Linked DNA regions of Oleomonas cavernae. The protein of the gene in region 1 interacts with the protein of each later gene in a pairwise test. Links are inferred from orthologs where the notes say so. Each region holds a gene or a part of one and is shown in the gene's direction. Other genes may lie near its edges.

What was found.
Region 2: the proteins of ligA (region 1) and leuS interact in binary tests that used the Escherichia coli proteins (3 or more experiments, as listed by UniProt). The link is inferred for Oleomonas cavernae from one-to-one orthologs.

Annotation. Positions count from the first base shown.
Region 1 is NZ_QYUK01000011.1:441,029-455,937, forward strand. The notes cover bases 6,285-9,209. They hold ligA (NAD-dependent DNA ligase LigA), read left to right. Parts: upstream 6,285-6,674; coding sequence 6,675-8,744; downstream 8,745-9,209. Other genes in these bases: recN (DNA repair protein RecN), read left to right, coding at 6,285-6,669; D3874_RS05630 (MarR family winged helix-turn-helix transcriptional regulator), read left to right, coding at 8,754-9,209. Also shown: cell division protein FtsZ, read left to right, coding at 1-738; lpxC (UDP-3-O-acyl-N-acetylglucosamine deacetylase), read left to right, coding at 920-1,855; D3874_RS05610 (autotransporter domain-containing protein), read left to right, coding at 2,025-3,983; D3874_RS05615 (outer membrane protein assembly factor BamD), read left to right, coding at 4,130-4,966; more of recN, read left to right, coding at 5,002-6,284; more of D3874_RS05630, read left to right, coding at 9,210-9,224; D3874_RS05635 (putative nucleotide-diphospho-sugar transferase), read left to right, coding at 9,420-11,381; grxD (Grx4 family monothiol glutaredoxin), read right to left, coding at 12,749-13,087; D3874_RS05650 (DinB family protein), read right to left, coding at 13,240-13,734; D3874_RS28410 (hypothetical protein), read right to left, coding at 13,741-13,902. UniProt on the Escherichia coli protein: DNA ligase that catalyzes the formation of phosphodiester linkages between 5'-phosphoryl and 3'-hydroxyl groups in double-stranded DNA using NAD as a coenzyme and as the energy source for the reaction.
Region 2 is NZ_QYUK01000011.1:4,144,601-4,159,750, forward strand. The notes cover bases 3,866-7,031. They hold leuS (leucine--tRNA ligase), read left to right. Parts: upstream 3,866-4,246; coding sequence 4,247-6,817; downstream 6,818-7,031. Other genes in these bases: lptE (LPS assembly lipoprotein LptE), read left to right, coding at 6,821-7,031. Outside these bases: D3874_RS23850 (porin), read right to left, coding at 1-534; D3874_RS23855 (sulfotransferase domain-containing protein), read right to left, coding at 788-1,612; D3874_RS23860 (porin), read right to left, coding at 1,719-2,807; D3874_RS23865 (DUF3576 domain-containing protein), read left to right, coding at 3,134-3,688; more of lptE, read left to right, coding at 7,032-7,336; holA (DNA polymerase III subunit delta), read left to right, coding at 7,358-8,395; D3874_RS23895 (dienelactone hydrolase family protein), read right to left, coding at 9,510-10,214; D3874_RS23900 (flavin-containing monooxygenase), read left to right, coding at 10,404-11,423; D3874_RS29655 (hypothetical protein), read left to right, coding at 11,540-11,902; D3874_RS31385 (DUF6438 domain-containing protein), read left to right, coding at 12,004-13,173; D3874_RS23915 (DUF6438 domain-containing protein), read left to right, coding at 14,432-15,150.

The DNA of each region.
Region 1 (14,909 bases):
GCCCGCCCCAACGGCAGCGCCGTGCAGCCCATGCCGGCCTCGCCGGTCCTGCGGCCGGCGGCGGTGGCGGCCGCCACCGCCGCGGCCACCGGCGCGGCCCCGATGGTCCAGGCGCCAGCCCCGCAGCAGCAGACCGCGGCCTTTGCCCCGCCGCAGCCCGTGGAAGCCCCGGCACCCCTGCCGGTCCAGCAGGCGGTGGCCGAGGTTCCGCCTGCCGCGGCGGCTCAGGCGCCGAGCTATGCGCCCCAGCCGAGCTATCAGCAGCCTGCCGCTGAAACCTACGGCGGGCCGCGGGTGTCGCTGGGCGGTGCCCAGCAGATCCGCGAGCCGGAAGTGGCGGCGCCCAAGCGCAGCGGCTTCCGCTCGCTGCTCGACCGCATGACCGGGACCGCCCCGCGCGCGGCCGGGCCAGACTATGGCCAGCAGACCCCGGTCCAGCAGGCGCCGGCGGCGGGCTATGGCCAGTATGCCCAGCGCCCGGCCTATGCCGCGCAGCCGCAGCCGCAGAGCTACGGCTCCTCGGCCATGGCGGTCGGCCAGGCCCAGCCGCTGCCGCCGCAGGCGGCCCCGCAGCCGATGCTGCAGCAGGTCACCCAGCCGGCGCCCGGCGCGCCGGTGCAGCCGCAGCAAAACCCCTCGCTGCTGGGGCGGATGGAAACCGGTGATCGGCCGGCCGCGGCGCGCAGCGTCGACGACCAGTTGGAGATTCCGGCTTTCCTGCGCCGCCAGGCGAACTGACGGGGCTGTTGCACAGGTCTGTGTGGAAGGTTATAAGTCTTTTAAAATCAATGACTTAGGCTTGTAATCTTCCGTAACAAAGAGTGATTTGTCGGGACCGGTGCCAGGGCATACATCTGGCACCGGTTCTTTTTTGCGCTGCACACCAGTTTGAGCAGTGTGGTTAACAAGGGATTATCCCGTGATCGTTCTCGAAGCACAGAAGACGGTGGCACGGCGGGTTGCTCTCGATGGTATCGGGCTGCATACCGGCTCGGCTGTCCGCGTCTGCCTGGTGCCGGCGTCGAGCGACCACGGCATCATTTTCCGCCGCGTCGACGTCACCGACCGCGATAGTCTGATCCCGGCCCATTTCGATCATGTCCGGGATGCCACCCTGTGCACCACGCTGGTGAACGGCGCCGGCGTTTCCGTGCGCACGGTCGAACACCTGATGGCGGCCCTGTCGGGTCTGCATATCGACAATGTGGTGGTCGAGATCGATGGCCCCGAACTGCCGATCCTGGACGGTTCGTCGGCCCCCTTCGTCGAGATGATCGAGCGGGTCGGCACGCTGGACCAGCGCCCGCCGCGCCGTGCCATCAAGATCCTGAAGCGGGTCGAGGTGCGGTTCGAGGACAAGTTCGCGGCGCTCGAGCCGGGCGAGGGCTTCGGCATCGATTTCGAGATCGATTTCCCTTCCAAGGCGATCGAGCGCCGGGTCGGCTCCTACGAGGTGACGCGCGAAGGTTTCGGCGCGCTGCTGTCGGGCGCCCGCACCTTCGGTTTCCGTCACGAGGTCGAGTATCTGCGCTCCAAGGGCCTGGCCCTGGGCGGCAGCCTGGACAATGCGGTGGTGGTCGACGGCGACGCGCTGATGAACCCCGAAGGCCTGCGCTTCGACGACGAGTTCGTCCGCCACAAGGCGCTGGACGCCCTGGGCGACCTCTATCTTGCCGGCGCGCCCATCATCGGCCGCTTCCATGGCTACAAGTCGGGCCATGCCCTGAACAACCGGCTGCTGCACGCCCTGTTCGCCGATCGTACCGCCTGGACCTATGTCGCGGCGGTCGAAGAGATCGAAGGCGGCGCCGCGGCCGCCTGGCCTGACTCGGTGGTCGCGTCCCCCGCCGTCTGATTGTCTGCGGCGCTGCTGTCCCCAAAACGGCAGCGTCCACCATTGCCCCTGACAACCCTGCGCCGCACCCTTTAACCAATGATCGCCGCAAAGGCGACCGGGGGAGGGGCCTGTGGTGGGGGAAAAGCGCGTCCGCACATGGATCGGCTTGGGGGTTTTGGTCGGGACCTTGTCGGCAACCACCATCGCCCTGGTCCAGGCGCAGCAATATGCCGGCCAGATCATCTTTTCAGCGTCCGACGCCGATGTCGGCAAGACCCAGGGCGCGCTCGACAGCCTCAGCCTGGGCCTCAACCGCTATACCGGCATGGAGGCCTTCGACTCGTCGAAATACTACGAGGGCCGCTTCTCGAACGGCATCACCTACGCCGAGATCCTGCCGGGCAAGCTCGGCTACCCCTACGAGCCGGAAACCAATTTCGCCTGGGGCGGGGCCGCCACCGGCCCCTATGCCCTGACCCTGCCGGTGGCCAACGACAACAATCTGGCCGCGATCGAGGATTTCCTGGCCGCGCCGAGCGCCGACAAGCTGGCCGCCCTGGTCGAGACCATCGTGACCGAGGTTCCCGAACTGGGCGAGGATCCCACGCTGGTACCGGTCGCCCTGGTCTTCCAACTCGTGCCCGGCCAGCACAGCATGTCGACCCAGGTCGACGAGTACCTGGCCGAAAATCCGACCACGCCGTCAGACCGGCTCTACATGATCGGGCCGGCCTATAACGACTATTACGCCTATCACCAGCGCGACCCCGCCGTTCCGGCACAGAACCAGGAACAGATGATGGCGCGGCTCTACGATGCCGGCGCCCGCGATTTCGCCATTTTCGCCTATGGCGGCGACAGCGATTTCGGCCACGAATACTCCGCCGAGATCGTCGAACGTTCCAACCGTTTCCAGCGCGAACACCCGGGCTCGAAGGTCTATGTCGTCGATTTCGACGGCGGCCTGGCGGAAATCAGGCGCGATCCTGGACGTTACGGCTTCAGCGACAATTTCACCCCCTGTTTCGCCGATGGTCTCTATCTCGATGCCTGCCCCGACGACCGCCTGTACTACGACAGCGTGCATCCCACCCGCACCGGGCACGAGGCGATCGCCAACCTCTACTATGCGACCATCGCCTCGGGCTATCAGGGGCCGCGCCAGTTCGCCCAACTGCCCGAGATGGGACGCCTGGCGGCACTCGGGCCGCAAAGCGAGATCACCGCGCGTCTCGAGCGGTCGCTGGCCGGCGCGAGCGTCGGCCAGGCGGCGGCAGGGACGGCGGCCGGTTCGACCGGTGCCGACGGCCTGGACCTGTGGCTGCAGGTAGGCTTCGGCTTTGGCAGCCGCAGCGACAACCCCGTGGCCCAGGATTTCAATTATACCGGCGCCCATCTCGTCGCCGGCATCGATCGTAGCTTCGACAATCGGGCGACCCTGGGCCTTGCCGCCTCGTTCTCGGGCCTGTCGGCGGAATATGGCGGCGTGGGCGGGGAGAGCGACCTCTACGCCTACGGGCTCACCGCTTACGGCGGCTGGAGGCTGGGCCGCCTCGGCCTGGCTGCCCAGGCCGGCTATGCCTTCAACCAGTATCGCGACGTGGCGCGGGCCACCGGCTTTCCCCAACGGCCGGTCGCGACCGGCAGCCCGGACGGCGACACCCTGTTCGCCGCCCTCGCGGCGACGCTCGACCTTATCCTCGACGATCTGAAGCTGATCCCACGCCTGGCCCTGGTCTATGCCCGCACCACGGTCGATGCCTTTCAGGAGGAAGGCTCGGTGCTGTTCGATTTTCGGGTGGCCGAGCAGGAGGTCGACTCGCTGCGCTCGCAGATCGGCGTCGCGGCGGAACGGCCGGTCGACCTGCCGGGGTTTGGCGCCAGCACCGTGCGGCTGTCGCTGGGCTGGGAACATGAGTTCGAGGATGGCGGGCGTGAAGTGCTGGGGGTCTTCCCCAACGGCAGCGAGCAATTCGTCCAGAGCGATTTCGGTACGCCCGATGCCGTGCTGGTGGGGCTGGCCCTGTCCTTCGCCTTCGACCAGTTGAAGCCCGGCACCACGGCCCGGATCGCCTATGACGGCCGCTTCGGCGACGACGGCAACGACCAGCTCTTCACCGTGGCCGTCCGCCTGCCGTTGAATTGAATGCGGCGCGGCCCCCAGCCGATCGTTTCCGAGAAGGTTGGCGTCTTGCGATGGCTGGTGTAGCGTGGCGCCGTTTCGAGGGTAAGCGCCGCGATCGGCCGTTTGCCCGATTCTTTAAAGTTCGATCGCCGGAGGCAGTGACCGACGTGTCGCCCATTGGTTTTCTTGCGCGCCTACGCTTTGCTGCCCTGGCCGCCGTCATTGCCCTAGGCGCCTGCTCCTCCAATAGTGAGCCCGAGCCCTATGTGGAAAAGCCGGTCGAACCGCTCTACAACGAAGCGGCCGACGCCCTTGCCCGCGAAAAATACAATACGGCCGCCGACCTCTTCCTCGAGGTCGAGCGCCAGCACCCCTATTCGATCTGGGCGACCAAGGCCCAGTTGATGGCGGCCTTCGCCTATTACGAGGCGGAGAAGTACCCTGACGCCATCGATACGGCGCAGCGCTTCATCTCGCTGCACCCCGGCAACAAGGATGCCGCCTACGCCTACTACCTCGTAGCGCTGTGCTATTACGAGCAGATCGTCGATGTCGGCCGCGACCAGAAGAATACCGAACTGGCCCTGCAGTCCCTGAGCGAGGTGGTGCGCCGCTTCCCCGACACCGACTATGCCCGCGATGCCCGCCTGAAGCTGGACCTCACCCGCGACCACCTGGCGGGCAAGGAGATGGAAGTCGGCCGCTACTACCAGAAGAAGAAGCAATACCTGGCCGCCATCAACCGCTACCGCACGGTGATCGAGAAGTATCAGACCACGACCCATGTGCCCGAGGCGCTGCACCGCCTGGTCGAAACCTATCTGGCGCTGGGCCTCGCCCGCGAGGCCCAGGCGGCCGGCGCGGTGCTCGGCTACAATTATCCGGGCAGCACCTGGTACCAGGACAGCTATGCCCTGCTGACGGAGGCCGAGCTTCGGCCGCTGCGCGACGACCGGTCCTGGATCACCCGTGCCTTCGACTCGACCCTCGACACCCTGTTTTGATTAGGCGGCGGGCAGGACAGGCCCGCCGATAGCCCATGCTGCTCAGGCTCGCCATCCGTGACGTGGTGCTGATCGAGCGGCTCGATCTCGATTTCGCCGCCGGCCTCACCGTGCTGACCGGCGAGACCGGTGCCGGCAAGTCGATCCTGCTCGACTCGCTGGGGTTGGCCCTGGGGGCCCGGGCCGATTCCGGTCTGGTGCGGACAGGGGCCGATCAGGCCGTGGTCACCGCCGAATTCGCCCTGCCGCCGGCCCATGCCGTCGCGGCCCTGCTCGACGATCAGGGCTGGCAATCGGGCGACACGCTGGTGCTGCGCCGGATCGTGACCAAGGACGGGCGCAGCCGGGCCTTCGTCGACGACCAGCCGGCCAGCGTCGGCCTGCTGGCCCAGATCGGCGCCCTGCTGATCGAGGCCCATGGCCAGCACGACGACCGCGGCCTGCTCAATCCCGCCGGCCACCGTTCCCTGCTCGATGCCTTTGCCGGCCATGACGCTTTGCTGGACGCCGCCAGGACCGCCCACACGGCCTTCGGTGCCAGCGCCGCCGCCCTGGCGCAGGCGGAGGCGGTGTTGACGAACGCCCGCCGCGACGAGGAATACCTGCGCCATGTGGTCGCCGAACTGCGCGTCCTGGCGCCGCAAGCGGGTGAGGAACAGCGCCTGGCGGCCGAACGCCACACCATGCACGAGGGCGAGCGCGCGGCGGGCGAACTGGACGAGGTGGCCGGCCTGCTGGCGGCCGACGGCGGCGTGGAGGCACGGCTGCGCGGTGCCCAGCGCCGGCTGGAGCGCACCGGCGCCAAGTTGGGCGGGGTGCTCGACACGGTCCTGCACGCGCTGGACCGCGCCGCGCTGGAGGCCGAGGAAGCGGTTTCCGCCCTGGCCCAGGCGCGCGCCACCATTGCCTATGACGAACGGCGCCTGGAAGCGACCGAGGAGCGGCTGTTCGCCCTGCGCGCCGCCGCCCGCAAGCATCAGGTCCAGCCCGATGCCCTGGCCGGCCTTGCGGTGGAGCTGGAGGGGCGGATTGCCGCGCTCGATGCCGGCGAAGGCCGTGTCACCGCCCTGAAGACGGCCCATGCGCAGGCCCTGGGCCAATTGCGGTCCGCCTGCGCCGCCCTGTCGGCCTCGCGCACGCTGGCGGCGGCGCGGCTCGACGACGGGGTGAATGCGGAGCTCGACGCGCTCAAGCTGGGCAAGGCCAAGTTCCGCACCAGGGTCGATCCCTTGAATGACGGCCAGTGGGGGCCGGAGGGGGCCGACCGCGTCACCTTCGAGGTGGCGACCAATCCCGGTGCCCCGTTCGGCCCCCTGATCAAGATCGCCTCCGGCGGCGAGCTGGCACGCTTCATCCTGGCCCTGAAGGTCGTGCTGGCCGGCGCCGGGACGGCCCCCACCCTGGTGTTCGATGAGGTCGACCGCGGCATTGGCGGCGCCGTCGCCGATGCGGTGGGCGATCGTCTGTCCCGCCTGGCGACCGATGCCCAGGTACTGGTCGTTACTCACAGCCCCCAGGTCGCGGCGCGGGGCCGTCATCACTTCCGCATCGCCAAGGAATCGGATGCGGCCTCGACCCGGACCGATGTGGTCACGCTCGAGCCCAAGGCCCGGCGCGAGGAGATCGCGCGCATGCTGGCCGGCGCCGAGATCACCCCGGCGGCCAGGGCCGCGGCGGATGCCTTGCTGAGAGCTGCACGATGACGACGATCCCGGTCGAAGCGCTGGATCTGCCGGCAGCGACGCAGGAGCATGCCCGTCTCGCTGCCGAAATCGTCGAGCACGACCGGCGCTATTACGAAGAAGACGCGCCCACCGTCTCGGACGCCGACTACGATGCCCTGCTGGCGCGGATTCAGGCGATCGAGGCGCGCTTTCCCGCCCTGAAGGAGGGCAGCCCGACGGCGACCGTGGCGGGCCAGGCCGCGGCCAAGTTCGAGAAGGTCGTGCATTCCCGGCCGATGCTGAGCCTGGAGAAAGTTTTCACGCCCGACGACGTGGGGGCCTTCGTCACTTCCGTCCGGCGGTTCTTGAACCTGCCCGAGGGCGAGCAGGTCGCACTCTACGCCGAACCCAAGATCGACGGCCTCTCGCTGGCCCTGCGCTATGAAAAGGGCCGCCTGGTCCTGGGGGCGACACGCGGCGACGGCCGGGTGGGCGAGAATGTAACCGCCAATGTCCGCACCATCGCGCAGATCCCCGAGCGCCTGACGGGCAAGGCGCCCGACGTCTTGGAAGTGCGCGGCGAGGTCTATATGACGCGCACGGATTTCCTGGCCCTGAACGAGCGCCAGGTCGCGGCGGGCGAGAAGATCTTTGCCAATCCGCGCAACAGCGCCGCAGGCTCGCTGCGCCAGCTCGATGCGGCGATCACCGCCGCAAGGCCCTTGCGCTTCTTCCTCCACGGCTGGGGCGAGGTAACCGGAAGCATGCCGACCACGCAGGGCGAGGCGATGGCCTGGCTCGGCGCCTTCGGCCTGCCACTCAACCCCCGTGCCTGCCTGGCCCGCGACCTCGACGAGACGCTCGCGGTCTTCGCCGGCCTCGAAGCCGAACGGGCGCAGATCCCCTACGACATCGACGGTGTCGTCTACAAGATCGACCGGCTGGATTGGCAGGACCGCTTAGGGCTGGTCAGCCGGGCGCCGCGCTGGGCCGTCGCCCACAAGTTCGCGGCCGAACAGGCCACGACCCTGCTCCAGGGCATCGACATCCAGGTCGGCCGCACCGGTTCCCTGACCCCGGTCGCGCGCTTGCAGGCGGTGACCGTGGGCGGCGTGGTGGTGACCAACGCCACCCTGCACAACGAGGACGAGATCGCGCGCAAGGATGTGCGCGTCGGCGACACGGTGGTGGTCCAGCGGGCGGGCGACGTCATCCCCCAGATCGTCGCCGTGGTGCTGGACAAGCGCCCGGCCGACGCCATGCCCTTCGTCTTCCCCGATCATTGCCCGGTGTGCGGCTCGACCGCGACGCGCGAGGAGGGCGAGGTGGTGCGGCGCTGCACCGGCGGCCTGACCTGCGAGGCCCAGGCGGTCGAGCGGTTGCGCCATTTCGTCAGCCGCCAGGCCTTCGACATCGAGGGCCTGGGCGAGAAGCAGGTGAAGGCACTGTGGGACTGGGGCCTGGTCCACGGCCCCGGCGATATCTTCCGCCTGGAGGAGCGCGACCGGCAATCGTTGACGCCCTTGCGCAATCGCGACGGCTGGGGCGCGCAATCGGCCAGGAAACTGTTCGAGGCGATCGAGCAGCGGCGCAAGGTGCCGCTGGCCCGCCTGCTCTTCGCCCTGGGCATGCGCCATGTCGGCGAGCGCAACGCCAGCCTGATCGCCCGCCATTTCGGCTCGGTCGAAACCCTGGCCGAGGCCTGCCTGACCACCGACGAACGCCGGGCCGAGGCGATGGCGGAGTTGCTCACCGTCGACGGCCTGGGGCCGATCGTGGTCGAGGCCTTCGACCAGTTCCTGGCCGAGCCGCACAATGCCGATACCTTGCGCGACCTGGTCGGGCTGCTCGATGTCCAGCCGCCCGAGGCGCGCGCCGCCGACAGCCCGGTCGCCGGCAAGACCGTCGTCTTCACCGGCACCCTGGAACGCATGACGCGCGACGAGGCCAAGGCCCGCGCCGAATCCCTGGGCGCCAAGGTTTCGGGCTCGGTCTCCAAGAAGACCGATATCGTGGTTGCCGGCCCGGGCGCCGGGTCCAAGCTGGCCAAGGCGACCGAATTCGGCGTGCAGGTCATGACCGAGGACGAGTGGCTGAGCCTGATCGGCGGCTGAGAGGTTTTCATGACGGGTGAGATCGACCGCCGCGCCATTCTGCTCGCCCGGGCGGTGGTCGTGCTGTTTCGGGATTTCGAGCTGGTCGCCCGCGAGGCGGAAATCACCGTGCCGCAGTACCGCTTCCTGCTGTTCCTCAAGCGGGGGCCCAAGCGGGCGGGGGAACTGGCCTTCGAGGCGGCGATCGGCAAGCCGACCGCGTCGGCCCTGATCGTCGAGATGGAAAAGCGCGGCCTGATCACCCGCGAGGCCGATCCCGACGATGCGCGCAGCATCCGCCTGCGCCTGACCGACCTGGGCCTCGACCGCCATGCCGCCTTCGAGACGGCCCTGGCGCGGCACCTGCAAGGCGTGCTGTCAGGGGGCGACGCCGACCGCATCCTGGAGGCTACCACCGAACTGGCCTATCTGATCGATGCCATGCGCGACCGCGCGTCAGTCGAATCAGTGGGCAATCTGATCGGCGACGAGCGTGATTGATCGGCGGTCTCTTGACGCGCCGCCGCCGCTATCGCCTTCTGGGCTTTGGTTGGGCGGGACGCGGAAGGCACGACTGTCGGCGTTGGGCGAACGGGGACTGGCATGACGACTTATCAGAAGGCAATTGCCGACGCCCAATTCGCTCTCTCCCAGCATTCCCGCCGGAACAACAAGGCAGCAAGGCTTCTCGAATGCTTGGACAGCATCAGGGCCGAGGCCGCCAAATTGGGCGACGAGCATCCCAAGATTGCCAAGGTGAAGGAATGCGAGGCATCGCTTCTGGTCGCCCTGGGGCAGAATGACGATGCCATCGCCGTGTTCAACGACCTGCTGGCCAAGCTGCCGCGCAAGCCCCGGCGCAAGCGCGTCAAGGCGGCAAAGAAGAAACTGGTCTATCTCGCCCGCCTGCTGAACATCTTCGAAACGATCCTGCGCGCCGGCGAACGCAGCCAGCGCGCCGCGGTCAAGCAGCAATTGCTGGGCGTCGTGCAGGCGAACCTGCCGGTGGTCTCCAAGTCGCTCGAGGAAATGCGCCTGCGCGTCGGCTTCATGAAGCTCGGCATGGGGCGCGACCATACGATCAATTTTCTCGATGCGCAGGCCAAGGGCCCCTTTGGCGACGAAGCGGCGATGGAGGCCCTCAAGCTCGCCATCGAGCAATTCATCTCCGACCCCCACGGCAGCCTCTACGAAAGCATCGCGGGGCGCCTGAACCGCAAGCGCCAAGCCAAGTGGTGGTCCTTGCGGGCCAAGCCGCTGAGCGAGACCTGGCTGCTCGGCAATGCGATCCTGCACGCCTATTTCACGCGGGAGACGGCAAAGGGCCTGCGGCCCGCCGATCTGCGCACCGGGACCATGGCCCAGGTGACGCAGACCTATATCGCCAAGGCCTCGATCTTCGGCCGCCCCAGGCTGAGCCGACTGGTGCCGCTGATCGGCGAGGAGACGATCTGGAGCGATGTCTACGACGGCGCCGAGGAAACGAAGCGGCTGATCACCGACGCGCTCTTCAACGCGGCCTTCACCAAAGGGCGCGCGCAGGACGCCGAGGTGACCGAAGACCTGCGCCTGAAGATCGCGCGCTGCGCCACCTGCCTGCAGGGCTTCTGGCAGCAAGCCGATTTGCGGGAGGATCTGCTCGGCCGGCTGGAGGAGGCTTGGTCGGGCATCGATACCCCACGCGCCTTCGTCGTGCGCGGCCAGATCGCCGTCGTTCGCAACGAGCACGACCGTGCCGAACAACTCTTCATGACGGCCGAGGAGCGCGACACCAGGCAGGGCCTGACCGGGTCGGGCCATTCGACCTTCATTTCGCCCGACCGGGTGAAACTGCGGGATTTCGGCATCGACAACAGCCCGTTTTCGGCCGACGCCTGCAAGTTCGAGCTCAAATTCGCCGACGAGGCGGACGGCGACGGGCCGGTGGCTGTAACCAGTGCCGATCCGATCTATTTCCGCCGCTATGCCGTGCCCTATGCCACCAGCCTGTGGGCATTGGCGCCCCGGATGCCCATTCACTTTCACGTGCTGGGCGATCTTGGCAATGTCGAGAACACCCTGGTTGCCCTGGGGGAGGCCGGCGGCGCCTTCTCCATCTCGACCGAGACCCCCGCAGTCTCCAAGCCGTATTACTATGCCACTGCCCGCTTCCTGCGCGCCGCGGAATTCATGCGGCTGTTCAAGCGGCCCTTGATACTGACCGATATCGACATCGTCTTTCGCGACGATCCGGCGCGATACGTGCCGCGCTGGATCGAGGCCGGTGATGTGGGCGTCCGATTCTTCGACGCGGTGCGGGCGCGCTGGTCGGTCTCCCGCAAGCGCCTCCTGTACCGGTATCCCAAGTTCGAGCCTTGGCGCATGCTCAACGCCGGCTGCGTTTACCTGAAGGCGAACACGCAGGCCAAATCGTTTCTCGATGTGCTGGCCAACCATACCTCGGAAGCCATGGCACGCTTTGCCGACAATCGCGGTTCGAACTGGTGGATCGACCAGAACATTCTCTATGCGGTCTTCGTTGCGACCATGCGGCAGGGGTCGGCCAAGGTATTCAGCCTGGAAAACACCGGCATCCCCTTCGGCGGCTACGTCCCGGTCGAGGGAGATCTGGGCCGGTCGGCCGGCACCCATCCGGCATTGGCCTTGCTGCAGGCTTGACACCCCGGGAGTCTCGCCAATAGTTCGTGCCACGAACTAAAAGCCCGAGGAAGCGCCTGATGGAACTGACGCCCCAGCACGAGGAACTGCGCCGCACCGTGCGTCGCTTCATCGAGGCGGAGATAAACCCGCATGTCGACGCCTGGGAAGCGGAGACGATTTTTCCGGCGCATGAAGTCTTCAAGAAGATGGGCGACCTCGGGCTACTGGGCATCGCCAAGCCGGAGGCCTATGGCGGCTTGGGCCTCGACTATTCCTACAGCGCGGTGATGTCGCAGGAACTGAGCCGGATCAACTCCGGCGGTGTCGCCATGGCCATCGGCGTGCAGACCGACATGGCGACGCCGGCGCTGGCCCGCTTCGGTTCGGACGAGTTGCGCCAGGAATTCCTGGCGCCGTCGATCGCCGGCGATTACGTCGCCTGCATCGGCGTCTCCGAGCCTCATGCCGGGTCCGACGTGGCGGCGATCCGCACCAAGGCGGTGCCCGACGGCGACGACCTGATCATCACCGGCTCCAAGATGTGGATCACCAGCGGCACCCAGGCCGACTGGATGTGCATGCTGGCCAACACGGGCGAGGGCGACCGCCACCGCAACAAGTCGCTGATCTGCGTGCCCCTGAAAGAAAACGGCAAGCGGGCCAAGGGCGTGACCGTCGCGCGTAAGCTCAAGAAGATGGGCATGCACGCCTCCGACACCGCCGAGTTGTTCTTCGACGAGGTACGGGTGCCCAAGCGTAACGTCATCGGCGAGCCGGGCATGGGCTTCGTCTACCAGATGATGCAGTTCCAGGAGGAACGGCTATACGCCGCGCTGGGCGCCATCGGCGGCTGCGAACGCACGCTCGAGGAGACGATCGAATACACCCGCAACCGCAAGGCCTTCGGCAAGTCGATCCTGGACAATCAGGTGGTCCACTATCGCCTGATCGAGTTGATGACCGAGGTCGAGGCCCTGCGCGCCCTGACCTGGAACGCGGTCGCCACCCATGTCGCGGGCGGCGATTGCACGGTGCTTGCCTCAATGGCCAAGCTGAAGGGTGCCCGCCTGGTCCGCGAGGTGAACGATGCCTGCCTGCAGTATTGGGGCGGCATGGGCTTCATGGATGAGACGCAGGTCTCGCGCCGCTATCGCGACAGCCGCCTGAGCTCGATCGGCGGCGGCGCCGACGAGGTGATGATCGGCATCATCGCCAAGTTCAAGGCCTGTTGCCCGGCAAGAACTGAGCTGCCGCAAACCACCGGCCGCCGGTGTTTCCCTCCTCACCCAACCCTCTCCTCCCAGGAGGAGAGGGCTCTGTTCTCCCTCTCCTCTCGAGAGGAGAGGGCCGGGGTGAGGAGGGGAGCGCCCGTCGGCAGGACCAGTTCAGGCCGCTTCGTTGTAGGCGATGCCTTTTTCAGCCAGCAGGGTCTGCAACTCGCCGGTCTGGTACATCTCGCGGACGATATCGCAGCCGCCGATGAATTCGCCCTTCACGTAAAGCTGGGGGATCGTCGGCCAGTCGGAAAAGCGCTTGATGCCGTCGCGCAGCGAGGGGTCCGACAGGACGTCGAAGCCCTTGAACTTCACGCCCAGCCGGCTCAACACCTGCACCACGGCGGCCGAGAAGCCGCACTGCGGGAAGATCGGCGTGCCCTTCATGAACAGGACAACCGGGTTTTCCTCGACGTCGCGGCGGATCCGCTCGAAGACTTCATCGCTCATATCATCACTCCGTGATCCGCCGGCATGGGGGAGGCCGGGGCAGATCGCCCAGAAACCGATCACAGAAAGGTAATGCGCCGCCAGCCCGCCCGCAAGCGCGCGACCGTCGCAGCCCCGTGGGGCGGCCATGCGCGGTGGTCAGTGCAGGGAGGTCAGTGCAGGCGCTGGAAATAGAGCAGGTCCAGCGGCGGGGCCTCGCCGGTCAAGCCGGTCAAGATGGCGTGGGCCTGGCCGCGATGATGGGTCTGGTGGTTGAACAGATGGGCCAGGGCGAGGGGCAGGAGCTGCACGAATTCCTCAGGGCCCGAGACCCGGCGATAGCGGATGGTGCCGGCCAGGCGCGTCTCGTCCAGGCTGTCGACAAAGGCGATGAGGCGGCGATCCTCGGCCGCGCGGGCCACGGCCAGGTCGGCCAGATGGTCGAACAGGATCGCATCCAACTGGTCCGGTGCCTCGCCCTCGCCGGTGAAGCGCTTGAGCCAGATCCGGTCGGCGACCAGCAGGTGGTTGAGCGTGCCGTGCAGGGACTTGAACGCGGCGCCGCGATCGGCCCGGTACTGGGCATCGGTCAGGCTCGCCGCCGCCTCGTAGAGCCGGCCGTTGGCCCAGGCGTTGTAGCGGGCGAACATGTCGAAATGGGCTTTCATGGTCGCTCAGTCGCCCAGGCAGCGGCTGATCGCCTTCTGCGCGGTCAAGCCGTTGGCCCCGGCGAAACACAGGGCAAGGTCGGTATCTTCGCACACGAAGCGCGGGCCATCGTCCGCCGACGGCGCGACATAGGCCCAGCCCGTGGTGCCGCGGGAATTGCGACACATGGCATTCCAGTCGCGGGCATCCTGGGCCTTCCAGGTGATGCGATAGCGCCAGACCCCGGCAGGAAGGGGTCGCTGGCCACATCCACGATCGAATAGATCAGCGCGCCGTCGCTGAAGCTGGTGCCGGCCAGGTCGCGGGCGTTGAGCGTCCGGCCGTTCACCTGCCCGACCAGGTTGCCGTTTTCCACGGCAATCGCGTCGAGGTTTTCGGCGGCGGCGACACCGCTTGCCAGCGTAGCGGCGGCACATGACGCAGCAACGGCGGCAAACGAGATTGATCGCCGGCGAAAGCCGACCCACGCCATGGCGTGTTCAAGATCCATCAAAGCAGCGATCCTGTCCAAGCGTCGACATCATTTACCTTAATTGTCGCGCCGTTGGAATGCTGTGATCGCTGTCACTGATGGCTGGCGGGCTGCAACGACAGACGGCCGGCGGCGCGCCCCGCAATCGCCGCGCGATCGGTCGGGATCGTCAGGTATTCGCCCCTCGCCCAGGGGCCTGACAGGTCGTCCCAGTGCGGCGAGTAGGGATTGCCCGATTGTCCCGTCGAAATGCTGAAGCGCGAGCGGTCGAGGTCGTCGAGATCGTAGATCGCGCGAAAGCCGGCGGCATGGACATTGGCGAAGGGGGCCTCGCCGGCGCCCAGGCGCATCGCCCCGCGCAGCAGGGTATCCTCGCCGCCCGCGGTCGGCGGCTCGATCGAGGTGAGCGCGGCCATGCCGGGCACATAGCGCAGGATCGGATGGCGCATCAGGGCGATATGCGCGCGGTTCCAGCGCCAGCCTGTCATGTCGTCGCCTTGCTGGGCGGCGAGTTCGTCCAGCGCCTCGCTCAGGGCGGCACGGATCTGGTCGCGACAGGTCTCGACCGCCGGCGTGGTCGAGCGATCGTCGCACCATTGCGCCTGGCCGCCGAGGACGGCGCGCAACTGGATGGGGCGCAGGCCGGCCCAGCCGCGATAGTCGTCGCCCAGGTCGTCGGCGAACAGCCGGCGGTTCAAGGCG
Region 2 (15,150 bases), 3.7 Mb from region 1 along the record:
GATGTCCGGCGAGTAGGACACGCCGAGCTGGAAGCCACCCATACGCGGGGTGAAATAGATCAGCTTGGCAGAGTCATTGTCGACGAAATCGTAGGTCTGGGCGGTCGAACCACCCCAGGCGTAGTTCGGCGAGTTCACGCCGAGCAGGCCGAGCGCGTCAGGCGAGGGCGCCTGATAGTGCATCTGGTTGGCGACGTTGTCGTTGTAGCCGACTTCGAGACGACCGAAACCGCCCTGGAAGAACAGGTAGCTCTCGTCGATCTGGTTGCCGGTGGTGTTGCCTTCCAGCTCGATGCGCGCGCCATAGGTCAGGCCGTTGTCGGCAACGCCCTTGGCCTCGAAGCGGATTTCCGAATCCCAGCTCTTCACGGCCACGTTGCGCGCGTCCGTGACGCCGTTGTCGCCGGCAGCGATCAGGCCCTTGAAATAGCCGCTGACGGTCAGCTTCACGGGCTCGGCAGCCGCCTGGGCGGCACCGGCGGAAAGCAGAGCAGCGGTGGCAAGCGCCGTCGTGCCAAGTAGAATCTTCTTCATCATCCCCTCATTCGGTCAATGCAGCCGGGAGTGGCCCCCGGACGATCCGGATGTGGATCGCTACTGGGCGATAGAATTTCCATCCCACCCCCCGGGTCAAGCGAAAGGCGCCGCAGCGCAGCACTGGCCGCCGACATTGTGACGGCCCTGTGGCCGTGGGGTAACACATCGGAGAGCCGACTTGCTGCCGGAAACCGGCACCAAAGCCGCGCCGCGCCTGCCCGCGGACCGCAAAAACCGGGGAGAGTCGGGCCTAGAGGTAACCGAAACGGCGCATCTGCTCGCCGTGGTCGGCTTCGATCCGCGCCACCTGGGCCGGCGTCAGCGTCGCCTTCCACTGCCCCGACTTGCCGACGCGGAAAAACCGCTGCGAATGGCCGCTGCGCTCCTGGAAGCCGTGCTTGGCTTCCTGGTTCTGAACCACCTTGAACGAGGAAAACTTGATCGCCCGGTCGAGCCGGTCGCGCGGCGGCTTCAGCCCCAGGAAGCGGGCGATGCCGCCGAAGGTCTTGAACGGCGCTTGTTCCATGTCCTCGTAGCGCACAACGTGGAATTGCGGCAGCGGCTGCGCGGTCCAACTGATGACATGCTGGCTCCAGCTCGACACATGGGTGACCACATGCTTGACGTCGCCGCCGGCGATCGCCCGCGTATCCGCCATCTTGTCGATCATCTCGTCGATCGACAGGCCGAAGTGGTCGGCGCCCGAGATGGCGACGTCGCGCGGATCGCGCACGACATAGATCCCGCCGGCTGTCACCGCCTCGGAGATCAGCGGCGTGCCGTCGCGTTCGCCAAGCATCGAGTGGGTCTTGACGAAGACGGAATCGGGAAAGGCGCCGGTCATCGAGGCCTGCACGCGCGGCCGCAAGGCCGCGATTTCAGCCTCTGTCATGCCCTGGGTCGGCTTGCCGGCGACCTTGTCGTACCAGACGCGCATGGAATCCCCGACCGTGAAGCGGATCAACTGGTCCGGCGGCAGGGGGGCGGGCGGATTGATCAACAGGTGGTGCAGGAAGGTTCGCAGCCAGGTATTTCCCGATTTGGGAAAGGACGCGAGCCAGATCAGTTGGCCCAAACCCGGACCCTCCATCAAGCGACGACGGCACCTATATACGCGCGCCGCCCAAGAAAAAAGAGGGCGGAAACCGCCCTCTTCTTCTTGGTCGACGCTTTGTCGCAGATCAGAACGACAGGCCCGTGCCCAGGACGAAGACGTCCGCGCTGGCGTCGCCGTCCGCGGGGACCGTGGTCAGGGAGGCATCGCGGTCGTAGTGGATGTAGCCCGCCGACAGCTCGAGGCCCGGCGCCAGCGTATAGCCGCCGCCGACCGAAGCGCCCCACATCTCGTCGTCGCTGCTACGCCCGTAGTCCTGCCAGATGTAGTTGGCGCCGAGGCTCCACGGGCCCATGGCGTACTTGACGCCCACATCGTAGGCCTGGGTGTCGGCGAGGACGCCGCTGGCGAAGCGGTCGTTGTTCTCGGCGTAGGAGCCGCCGACGGTGAGGGTGCCTTCGCCGATGCCGAAGCCCAAGCTGGCGCCGAGGCCCCAGTAGCTCGCATCGTCGGGTGCCAGTTCCGCTTCGTACCAGCTGTAGGTTGCCGACAGGCCCACAGTGACTGTCGAGAGCTTCTGGTTGTAGTTCAAGCCGACCGAAGTGCCCTGGCCGTAGGCGGCGTCGTTGTCGAGCGTGAAGTCGGCATCGGAGCCGATGCTGGTGGCGTTGTTGTTATAGTTGACGTCCGGCGCATAGGAGACGCCGAGCTGGAAACCGGCGAGCCGCGGCGTGAAATAGATCAGCTTGGCGGCGTCGTTGTTGAACAGCGCATCCAGGGTCTGCGCGGTCGCGCCGCCCCAGGCGTAGTTCGGCGTGTTGAGGGCGAGCATGCCGAGCTTGTCGGGCGCCGGCGAGGTATTGAGCATCTGGTAGGCGACCGAGTCGTCGTAGCCGACCTCGATCTTGCCGAAGCCGCCTTCGAAGAACAGGAAGGCCTCATCGATCTGGTTGCCGGTGGTGTTGCCTTCCAGCTCGATGCGCGCACCGTAGGTCAAGCCGTTGTCGGCCACGCCCTTGGCCGTGAAGTGGACTTCGGAGTCCCAGCTCTTCACCGCGACGTTGCGGGCGTCGGTGACGCCGTTGTCGCCGAAAGCCACCAAGCCCTTGAAATAGCCGCTGATCTTCAGCGAGACCGGTTCCGCAGCAGCCTGCGCGCCGGCGGAGATCAAAACGGCGGTGGCAAGCGCCGTCGTGCCCAACAGAATCTTCTTCATAAAACCCCCTGAGGGATAAGTGTTATCCGGAATGGCCCCCGGACGATCCGACCTTGCGGTCGTTACCCGGGCATAGGGAGGCCCACGGCGCGCGGCGGGTCAAGCTGAATGCCCGATGGTGCGGCGCGTCACGAAGACAATGCGTGGCGGCTGTTGCATCAATGAAACAACTTGTGACCGCCCGTTAACGAAACCGAGAACTTGTTTTCTGGCATTCTAGCCCCGCCGCCGTCGCGGGCCGCCATTGCCTTGGCGGGCCGCATCCCTTATTCAAAGGCCTTCGCACAGGTGCGTCAGCCCGTGTGTCAAGGCGCGAGGAATCATTGATGATCGGTCTGCGTTTGCGTGCAGCGCTCGTTTTTCTATCGGTTGGGTTGGGTCTGGCGGGCTGCGAGAGCGCCGGTGAGCCGGTCCAGCAGTATCCCTCGCAGTCGACCTACAGCGGCCGCTCCATCCCCGCGCCCGACCCCAACGCCCCGCAAGGCGGCATTCTGGGGCCTGACGGCCTGACCCTGTTCGATGGCGGTAAGAACCGGGACGACGGGGCGACCAGCGGCATCGGCGTTAACGCCCTGCTGTGGCGCGCGTCGCTCGACACCCTGTCGTTCATGCCCCTGGCCTCGGCCGACCCCTTTGGCGGGGTCATCATCACCGACTGGTATTCCTCGCCCGATCGCCCGTCCGAGCGCATGAAGGCCACGGTCTACATCCTCGACCGGCGCCTGCGCGCCGATGGCCTGAAGGTCGCGCTGTTCCGCCAGCAGATCGGGCCGGAACGGCAGTGGCTGGACGTGCCGGTCTCGGCCGAGACCGTCGCCCAGCTCGAGAATGCCATCCTGACCCGCGCCCGCCAGCTTCGCGTCCAGAGCATCGGGCAGTAGCAGGCACCGCCTCACTCCCTCGCCCCGCTTGCGGGGAGAGGGCCGGGGTGAGGGGCCTCCAGGGCTGCGACGATCGCCGCCAGGACCCCTCGGGATTTTCCAGGACCTCGTTGTTCCAGAAGCGGAGGACACGCCAGCCCGCGCCCCGGAGCGCCACCGTTCGTCGCTCGTCTGCATCGCTCCCGGCATGTTGTCCGCCGTCGATCTCCACGATCAGCCGGGGCTGGTAAAGGCGAAATCGGCAAAATAGCCGGCCACCGGATGCTGCCGCCGCGCCCGCAAGGGCAACGGCGCCTCCCGCAGCAGCCGCCAGAGCAGCCGCTCCGCCTCGGTGGCGTCGCGGCGCAGGCGCCTGGCGCGAGCAATGGCTGGATCGGGCATGGATTTCTGCTTCCGCGTGTGTGATCCACACCCCCTCACCCTAGCCCTCTCCCCCGTCGGGGGCGAGGGAACTTGTTACTGGGCCGGGTGAGGGATGTCCGGCAATATTCCATTGTCAGCGTGGAAGCCCTCGCCCTATATCTCTGTCTCCCGCCAGAAAGCCGATAGTTCCCCCTGATGTCGAACGAGCGTTACAATCCCCGGTCGGCGGAAGTGAAGTGGCAGGCCGCCTGGGAGGCGGCCGATGCCTTCCGTGCGGGCGACGACAAGAGCAAGCCCAAGTATTACGTCCTGGAGATGTTCCCCTATCCGTCGGGGCGCATCCACATGGGCCATGTGCGCAACTACGCCATGGGCGACGTGGTGGCGCGCTACAAGCGGGCGCGGGGCTACAACGTGCTGCACCCCATGGGCTGGGACGCCTTCGGCATGCCGGCCGAAAACGCCGCGATGGAGCGCAAGGTTCACCCGGCGGACTGGACCTACAAGAACATCGATGCGATGCGCACCCAGCTCAAGTCCATGGGCCTGTCCCTAGACTGGAGCCGCGAGATCGCCACCTGCCACCCCGAGTATTACCGCCACGAGCAGAAGCTGTTCCTGGATTTCCTCAAGGCCGGCCTGGTCTATCGCAAGGAATCCTGGGTCAACTGGGACCCGGTGGACAATACCGTGCTGGCCAACGAGCAGGTCATCGACGGCCGCGGCTGGCGCTCGGGCGCGGTGGTCGAGCGGCGCAAGCTGTCGCAGTGGTTCCTGAAGATCACCGCCTTCGCCGACGAACTGAAAGAGGGCCTGGAGACCCTGGACCGCTGGCCGCCCAAGGTGCGCCTGATGCAGGAGAACTGGATCGGCAAGTCGGAAGGCGCCAACCTGAGCTTCAAGTTCAAGGGCGGCGCGCCGGCGGATTCGGTCGAGGTCTATACCACCAGGCCCGATACCCTGTTCGGCGCGGCTTTCGTCGCCATCGCCGCCGACCACCCGGTGGCCGCCGCCCTGGCCAAGGCCGACCCGGTGCTGACCAAGTTCATCGAGGAATGCCGCAAGGGCGGCACCTCGCAGGAAGAGATCGAGCGCGCCGAGAAGCTGGGCTTCGACACCGGCCTGGAAGTGCAGCACCCGTTCCTGCCCGAAGAGACCCTGCCGGTCTACGTCGCCAATTTCGTGCTGATGGAATACGGCACCGGCGCCATCTTCGGCTGCCCGGCCCATGACCAGCGCGACCTGGACTTCGCCCGCAAATACGGCCTGGAGGTCACCCCCGTGGTGCTGCCGCCCGGCGCCGACCCGGCGACCTTCGATGTCGAGACCGAGGCCTATACCGGCGACGGCACGATCTATCATTCGGACTTCCTGAACGGGCTGGGCGTCGTCGAGGCCAAGAGCGCCGCGATCGCCAGGATCGAGGAACTCCAGGCCGGCAAGGGCACCACCACCTACCGCCTGCGCGACTGGGGCGTCTCGCGCCAGCGCTATTGGGGCGCGCCGATCCCGGTCATCCATTGTGCCACCTGCGACATCGTGCCGGTGCCGGCAGACCAGTTGCCGGTCACCCTGCCCGACGACGTGACCTTCGACGTGCCGGGCAATCCGCTGGACCGCCATCCGACCTGGAAGCACGTGACCTGCCCGCAATGCGGCGGCGAGGCCCGGCGCGAGACCGACACCTTCGACACCTTCATCGATTCGTCGTGGTATTTCGCGCGCTTCTGCTCGCCGCGCAGCGATGCACCCTTCGATCGTGACGCGGTCGATTACTGGCTGCCGGTCGACCAGTACATCGGTGGCATCGAGCATGCGATCCTGCACCTGCTCTATTCCCGCTTCTTCGTCCGCGCCCTGCAGGTGACCGGGCACTTGGGGATCGCCGAGCCCTTCGCCGGCCTGTTCACCCAGGGCATGGTCAACCACGAGACCTACAAGTCGGCCGATGGCGAGTGGCTGACCCCGGCCGAGGTCGGCAAGAGCGAGAGCGGTGCCCTGGTGCGTCTGGCGACCGGCGAAGCGGTGACTTCGGGCCGGGTCGAGAAGATGTCGAAGTCGAAGAAGAATGTCGTCGACCCCGACGACATCATCGACCGCTACGGCGCCGACACCGCCCGCTGGTTCATGCTGTCCGACAGCCCGCCCGAGCGCGACCTGGAATGGACCGAGGGCGGCATCGAAGGCGCCTGGCGCTTCACCCAGCGCCTGTGGCGCATGGTGACCGAGGCGATGGGCCGCCTGGGCCCCGTCGGCGATAGCGCCTACGGGCCCGAGGATGCGCCCCTGCGCCGCGCCACCCACAAGACCATCGTCGGCGTCACCGCCGACATCGAGGCCTTCCACTTCAACAAGGCCGTCGCCCGCCTCTACGAGTTCGCCAACGCGGCCCAGGATGCCGCCCTGGGCAAGACCGGCGCCAGCCCCGCCGCCACCCGCGAGGCGCTGGAGACCATCGTCCAGCTGGTCGCGCCGATGATGCCGCACCTGGCCGAGGAATTGTGGTCCCTGCTGGGCGCCAAGACCCTGCTGACGGCCACCCCCTGGCCGGTCGCCGACCCCGCCCTGTCGGCGGACGACGAGATCACCATCGCGGTCCAGGTCCAGGGCAAGCTGCGCGGCACCCTGCTGGTGCCGGCCGCGACCGACCGCGAGACACTGGAGAAGCTGGCCCTCGACCTCGACCCGGTGCAGAAAGCGATTGACGGGCGCCCGGTGCGCAAGGTCATCGTGGTGCCCGGTCGCATCGTCAACCTGGTGGTTTGAGTCATGGCAGTTGCCCGCATCGCCGCCGTCCTCGTCCTTGGCCTCGGCCTTGGCCTGTCCGCCTGCGGCTTTCGGCCGATGTACGGCAGCGAGTCGACCTCCGCCGAGGCGGAGGCCCTGCTGGGCAGCGTCGCCATCGCCCCGATCGGCGACGACCGGATTTCCCAGGTCCTGCGCAACGACCTGATCGACCGGATTTCGGCCGGCCGCTCGGCCAGCAACCCGCGTTACCGCCTGGATGTGAAGCTCGAGCGCAGCGAACTGGGCGGCCTGGTCCAGACCGACGCCTCGATCACCCGCTATGTCGTCACCCTGCGCGGCAATTTCCGCCTGGTCGATGTCGCGACTGGCAACTCGGTGATGACCGAGGCCGCGCGCACCACCGCCGCCTACAACGTGCCGGAATCCGAATATGCCGCGATCTCGGCCCAGTCGGACGCCTATAACCGGGCTTCCGGCGCCCTGGCCGACGAGATCCGCGCCCGCGTGGCCAGCTTCCTCGAAACCCACCGGAGCTGAGGCGCGCGTGCGGCCTGCGCCATGAAGCTGACCGGCCCGTCGATCGAGCGCTTCCTGGCCAGACCGGACCCGGCGGTGCGCCTGGCCCTGGTCTTCGGGCCCGACGGCGGGCTGGTGCGCGAGCGGGCAACCGCCATCGCCCGCGCCGTGGTGCCCGACCTCAACGATCCCTTCCGCGTTGCCGAGCTGACCGGGGCATCCCTGGACGAGGATCCGGCGCGCCTGGCCGACGAAGCGGCCGCCATTTCCATGATCGGCGGGCGCCGGGTGATCCGCCTGCGCGATTTGAGCGACAAGCACGCCAAGGCGATCGCCGGCTTCCTCGACGATCCCGCCGGCGATGCCATGATCGTCGCCGAGGCCGGCGACCTGCCGGGCAAGCGCAGTGCCCTGCGCACCGCCGTCGAGGAGGCCGCCAATGGCGCCGCCATCGCCTGCTACGCCGACGATTCCGCGAGCCTCGACGACCTGATCGACGCGGTCCTGCGCAAGGCCAGGCTGGACATCGACCCGGGCGCCCAGTCCTGGCTGATCGAGCGGCTGGGTGCCGACCGGGCCTTGTCGCGCGGCGAGCTCGACAAGCTGGTGCTCTACATGGGCGAGGGGGCGAAGCGGGTAACGCTGGAGGATGTCCGCGCGGCCGTGGGCGACGCTTCCGATATCGGCATCGACGACGTGGTCGAGGCTGCCTTGAGCGGCGACATGCCGCGTCTCGAACGCAGCCTGGAGCGGTGCCGCCAGGCGGGCGAGAATGCGGTCGTGATCCTGCGCAGCGTCAGCCGCCAGGTGCTGCAACTGCAATTGGCGCGCAGCCTGGTCGACAGCGGCACCCCGGCCGAGCGGGCCCTGATGCAGCTTCGCCCGCCGGTCCGCTTTCCCCGCGACCGCGCCTTCAAGGCCCAGCTCAACCGCTGGAGCGGGCGGCACCTGAACGATGCCGTCGACCTGCTGATCGAGGCCGAGCTCGACTGCAAGACCACCGGCAACCCGACCGACGCCCTGACCGCCCGCGCCCTGATGCGGATCGCCGGCGTCGCCGCCCGCGCCGGCCGGCGATAGCCTCTGACTCCCTCGCCCCGCAAGCGGGGAGAGGGTTGGGGTGAGGGGTTGCTGGAGCCACGACGATTGCCCGACACCCCCTCACCCTAGCCCTCTCCCCCGCTGGGGGCGAGGGAACTCAGGGCAGAAGCACCGTCGAGCCCACCGTCTGCCGGGCTTCCAACTGCCGGTGTGCCTCGGCCGCTTCGGCCAGGGCATAGCGCTGGCGGACGTTGGTCTTGATAATGCCGCGGCCGACCAGGTCGAACAGTTCGGCCGCCGCCGTTGCCCGTTCCGCCTTGTCGGCGATGTAGTGGTACAGGGTCGGGCGGGTCAGGAACAGCGAGCCCTTGGCCGACAGGATGCCGGGATTGAAGGCCGGCACGGCGCCGCTGGCATTGCCGAAGCTGACCATCAGGCCGCGTGGGCTGAGGCTGTCGAGCGAGCCTTCCCAGGTATCCTTGCCGACACCGTCATAGACCACCGGCACGCCCTTGCCCCAGTCAGCTCGCGCACCCGGGCCGCCACATCCTGCTGGCGGTAGAGGATCACCTCGGCCGCGCCATGGGCCCGGGCCAGGGCCGCCTTTTCCGGGCTGCCGGCGGTGCCGATCAGGCGTACCCCTAAGTGCCGCGCCCACTGGCAGGCGATCAGGCCGACCCCGCCGGCGGCGGCATGGAACAGCACGGTCTCGCCCGCCTTCACGGCATAGGTGCGACGCAGCAGATACCACGCGGTCAGGCCCTGGAGCATGATCGAGGCCGCCTGCTCGTCCTCGACCGTGTCGGGGATCTTGAACAGCATCTCGGCCGGGAAGTTGCGCCAGGTGGCATAGGCGCCGATCGGCGCCGTGCAATAGGCCACCCGGTCGCCGACCGCGACACCCTCGACGCCCGGGCCGACCATCTTCACCACGCCGGCCGCCTCCAGCCCGATGCCCGACGGCAGGGGCACGGGATAGAGGCCAGTGCGGTGATAGGTATCGATGTAATTGACCCCGACCGCGGTCTGGCGCAGGCGCACCTCGCCGAAGCCGGGATCGGGCAGGTCGACCGGCTCCAGCCGCAGGACATCGGGCCCGCCGGGGGCGTGGAAGCGGATCGCCTGGCTGTTCACCATCATGCGCCGCCTCGCCTCAGGCCAGATGGGTCTTGAAGAAGTCGAGGGTGCGGCTGTTGGCCAGTTTCGCCGCTGCCGCGTCGTAGTGCTCGCCGCCTTCGCGGGCGAAGGCATGGTCCTGGCCGGCATAGTTGTGGAGGGTGACCAGCGGGTTGGCGCCCAGCGCCGCCGCCACCTTGGCCTGCGCTTCGGGCGGCACGAAGGCATCCTTCTCGGCGACGTGCAGCATCAAGGGCTTGCTGATGCCGCCGGCCACGTCCAGCGCATCGTTGATGCCGACGCCGTAATAGCCGACCGAGGCATCGATCACCGTCTGGGCCGCGGTGCGATAGGCCATGTGGCCGCCCAGGCAATAGCCGACGGCACCCACCTTGCCGGTGCAGCCGGGCAGCGTCGCCGCCACGGCGCGGGTCGTCTCGATATCGGCGATGCCATGGGCGCGGTCGAAGGCCGAGAACAGCGAGAAGGCCTTGTCCCATTCTGCCTTGGACTTGTCGGTGATGTCGATACCGGGCTCGATACGCCAGAACAGGTCGGGGCAGACGGCGATGTAGCCTTCGCCGGCCAGCCAGTCGCAGATATCGCGCATCACCTGGTTGACGCCGAAAATCTCCTGGATGACGACGATCGCCGGCGCGGGCGCCGCCCCGGCGGGACGGGCCACATAGGCCGAGAAACTGCCGCCGTCGTTGGCGCCGATGGTGATGGTCGAACCGGTCATGGGCTTTGGCCTCCCTGTCTCTAGGGGGTGGATGCTAGCGGCAAGAAATGGCGTTGTCATGGCATAGCGGCCAGGAAGCCGGATCACCCGATTGATCTCGATCAAGGCGGCGGGGCGCCTTGTCGATAAAAGTTGACGCAGGCGTCATTTTCGGCACCATCAACAAAAACAACGGGAGGAAGAACAATCATGGCGGCGACAGCACTGGCGCGGGAGACCGAGCCCCAACCGGCCGAGCATTTCGACGTGGTGATCGTGGGGGCGGGGATCTCCGGCGTGGGCGGGGCCTATCACCTGACGACGCAATGCCCGGGTACCCGCTTCGTCGTATTGGAAGCCCTGGAGAGTTTCGGCGGCACCTGGCAGATGCATCGCTATCCCGGCATCCGTTCGGACAGCGACCTCTATACCTTCGGCTATCGCTTCAAGCCCTGGACCGGCACGCCCATCGCCACGGGACAGGAAATCCTGGCCTATATGGGCGAGGTGATCGCCGACAACGACCTGGCGCGGCACATCCGCTACCAGCGTAAGATCACCCGGGCCACCTGGTCCAGCGCCGACAACCTGTGGACCCTGGAGGTTACCGCCGGCGACACGGGCGAAACCTCCCTTATCACCACCGGCTTCCTGTGGATGTGCCAGGGCTATTACCGCCACGCCCAGGGCTATACGCCCGAGTGGCCGGGCATGGAGACCTACCAGGGGCGGATCGTGCACCCGCAGACCTGGCCGGAAGACCTGGACTACAAGGACAAGAATGTCCTCGTCATCGGCTCGGGCGCGACCGCGGCGACCCTGGTACCCGCCATCGCCGGCGATTGCCGGCATGTCACGCTGCTGCAGCGCTCGCCCACCTATTTCATCCCGGCGCGCAACGCCAACGACCTGGCCGACACGCTGCGCCAGCTCGAGGTCGACGAGGCCTGGATCCACGAGATCACCCGGCGCAAGATCCTCCAGGAGCAGGCGGAGTTCACCCGGCGCTCGTTCGAGGAGCCCGAGGCGGTGACCAAGGAACTGCTCGACGCCGCCCGCCTGTTCCTGGACGAGGACGACGTGGTCAAGCATTTCACGCCGCGCTACCGCCCCTGGCGCCAGCGTATCGCCTTCATCCCGACGGCGACCTGTTCCAGGGCATCCGTGCCGGCAAGGCCTCGGTCGTCACCGACGAGATCGAGCGCTTTACCGCCAAGGGCATCCTGCTGAAATCGGGCCTCGAGCTGGAGGCCGACATCATCGTCACCGCCACCGGCTTCAACCTCAACGTCCTGGGCGACATCGCCTTCACCGTCGACGGCAAGCCGCTGAACTTTGCCGACACGGTGACCTATCGCGGCATGATGTTCACCGGCATGCCCAACCTGGTCTGGGTCTTCGGCTATTTCCGCGCCAGTTGGACCCTGCGGGCCGACCTGATCGGCGATTTCGTCTGCCGCCTGCTCAACCACATGAAGGCCAAGGGGGCCAGTCGCGTGGAGGTGGCGCTGCGGCCGCAGGACCGCGACATGCCGCTGCTGCCCTGGATCGACCCGGAGAATTTCAACCCCGGCTACCTGATGCGCGGCATGCACCTGCTGCCCAAGCGGGGCGACAAGCCCGAATGGCAGCACACCCAGGACTATTGGGCCGAGCGAAAGGAGCTGCCCGCGATCGACCTCGACGACGAGGCCTTCGTCTACGCCTGAGCGGCCGCTCTCGCCGGCGATAGCGGGCGTCGACAGGCGCCCGCCGCGCGGATACCATCGCGACGGGACAGGCGGGCAGCATACAATTTCAAGAGGCGTCCATGACCGGCGCATACCGCGCGATTTCGTGGCCCATCCTGGCCCTGCTCGCCAGCGCCGCCCTGGCCGGGTGCAGCTCCTCGCCCCGTACCGAGGTCGCCGCGACCGGCGGCATCGCGGCAATCACCGCCGGGGGCCAGCCCACCATCCCGCGCGACGAGGTCGATGCCCACCGGGAGGGGCCCGATCCCTTCATCTTCATCCGGGACGCGACCCAGGACGACCTGTTCGAGAGCATCTCGCTGACCGTCGCCGTCGACGCCCGGGGCCAGGTGACCGAGGCCAAGGTGATCGGCGGCAAGACCAACTACTACGCGGCGGCCGAGGAGGCCGTGCGCCGCACCCGCTACAAGCCCTTCCTGCGCGAGGGCAAGGCGGTGCCCGCCGTCTTCGTCGACTATGTCCAGGTCCTGCCGCGGGAGCGCCCGCCGGCGCGCACCCTGCCCATGCCGGCGGGCAGCCCCGCCACGGCCCAGGTGACGATGACACGCACCGCGTGCTATGGCACCTGCCCGGTCTACAAGGTCACGCTGGAGGGCAGCGGCCACGTCACCTGGCAGGGCCAATCCCATGTCGCGATCCCCGGCGCCGTGATCTACCAGGTGCCGCCGCAGGACGTCTCTGGCCTGGTCGAGCGGTTCGGCCAGGCCGGCTTCTTCTCGCTCGACGACAGCTACCGCGCGCAGATCACCGACGGCCCGACCACCACGCTCACCCTCAGCCTCGGCGGCAAGACCAAGTCGGTGAAGGATTACATCGGTTACGCCGTGGGCATGCCGATGAGTGTCGAGCAGTTGGAGAAGGCGGTCGACCAGGCCGCCATGACCGAGCTGTGGATCAAGGGCACGCCCGAGACCATCCCGGCGCTGAAGCGCGCCGGCTGGCGCTTCGAATCCCCCGACGCCGCCCAGATGCTCGCCTGCGGCATCCAGCGCATGCCCGAGAGATTGATCGCCGACCTGCTCGCCGCCGGCGTCGGCCCCAACGGCGCCTGCGACGGCATCAGCACCTTGGCCCTGGCCGCCGAAGCCAGCCGCCGCGACACCGTGAAAGCCCTGATCATCGCCGGCGCCGACGTCCACGTGAAAGACCCCGGCGGCCGAACGATTGCCCAGATCGCCCAGGAACAGAAATGGCGCGATGTGAGCGAGCTGGTTGCAAAGCAGCGGTAGGGAAAAATGACCGCCCGGTTGCTTGTCTTTGTGTTGCTTGCCCTCCCGATGTTCTTGACCGGTTGCGGTACGCCGGAGCCGGCAGCCTCCCTGTCGCCGGCGGCGCCCCAGGGGCGCAAGACGGACTTTCCCGAGAACGACCTGGCTTCGACCGAGATCACCCTGCGACGCGGTAGTTGCTACGGCCCCTGCCCGATCTATGGCGTAACGATACGCGGCACGGGCGACGTGACCTGGAGCGGTTATCGCTATGTCGCCTTTGCAGGGACCCTCGACTATCGCGTGGCCCCGAAGAGGTCGCCGCCTTGGTCGAACGGTTCAGGGCCGCGGGCTTCTTCTCGCTCGCAGACAAGTACGAAGCAACCGTAACGGACAGTCCGACCTACGAGGTATCCATCAAGATCGGCGATGCCGTGAAAACAGTAACCGACTATATCGGCCAATCGGTCGGCATGCCGGCAACGGTAACGGCGATCGAAGTCGCGATTGACCGCGCAGCAAAGGTGGAGCGGTGGATCAGCGGCACCGACGAGACCATGCCCATGCTGCGCGCCGCCAACTGGGATTTCCGCTCCAGGCAGGCCGCGGATGTGCTGGCCTGCAGCGCCACTGGTGCCCCCGGATGGTTGGTATCGGAAATGCTGGCGGCAGGTGTCCCCACCAATGGCACCTGCGATGACCACAGCGCTGTCGAAAATGCTGCGTATGCCGCCCGTGCCGGGGCATTCAAGGTCCTTGTCGAGGCGGGGGGCGCAGAAGGCGCCAGCCAGAGATCGAGAAATAACTTTCTGATATCCGGCATCATGTGGTGCGAGCCCGATCTGGTAGCCGCCGCGCTTACATTGAAGCCTGATCTTGAAGTGTCGAGCGAGCCTGACTTCATTCCGCCGCTGGGCCTGGCGCTGGGAGCTTGCGAAGCTCGAGAATCTGATGGCCGGGACAAGACTATCCGAATCCTGCGTCTGCTCATCGCGGCGGGTATTGATCTCAACCGCCGCTTCGCCGACGGCGGCACGATAGCCTTTAACCGCTCGGACGCGGCAAGTGTCAAAGCCCTCGTCGCTGTGGGCGCAGACATCAACCTGCGAAACACCTTCGGCAGGACGCCGCTGCTCTCAGCCAAATCGGAAGATGCTGCCATCGCTCTGATCGAGGCGGGCGCGGATACGACGGCCCGCTCGAATTCGGGTCAGTCCGTGCTCGACTATGCCCGTGAAAACCAGTGGTCGAAGGTGGTGCAGATCCTGGAGCGACAGCCATGAACATGTTGCGGTCAGCCATTCTCTCCATCGTTCTGCTCGCATTGCTTGGCGCCTGTACATCGGAGCCTGTCGACGATCCCTCCGCGTCTAACACGGTTATCACACTGCGGCGGGGGGTCTGTATGGGGAGCTGTCCCGTCTATGAGGTAACGATTGATGGGGACGGAAAGGTTACATTTGATGGCGGATACTTTGTCGCAGTGGCAACATCCATTGACTACCGAATTTCCACGCGAGACGTCGCTGATCTCCTGGAAAAGTTCAAGGCGGCCGACTTTTTCTCGCTGGAAGATCGGTATGATGCCGGGGTTGATGATGCGCCGACCTACGAGATTTCGTTACAGATCGATGGTAGGAAGAAGACTGTGATCGACAGTATGGGGTCCCATGTCGGGGCGCCGGCCGGCCTGCAAGATCTGGAACGGGAAATTGACAGGGTTGCAGGCACACGCCGATGGATTGTGCTGGGGCCGGATACGGTCGAAGGCCTAAAGGAGCAAGACATTTCCGCGGATTCGCAGATACTTGCTGACGGCTTCGCCTGTTCACTGGAAAGCATTTCTGACGATCAGGCTTTCGCCCTGTTGCAAGCCGGTATCCGTGCGAATGGCACCTGCCCCGCCATGGGAAGCGAACGATCGTCCGTCGAAGTTGCCGCGGCAGGCGGACGACTGGCGCTGATGCGCAAGCTCCTGTCCCTGGGCGGTATGAGGGA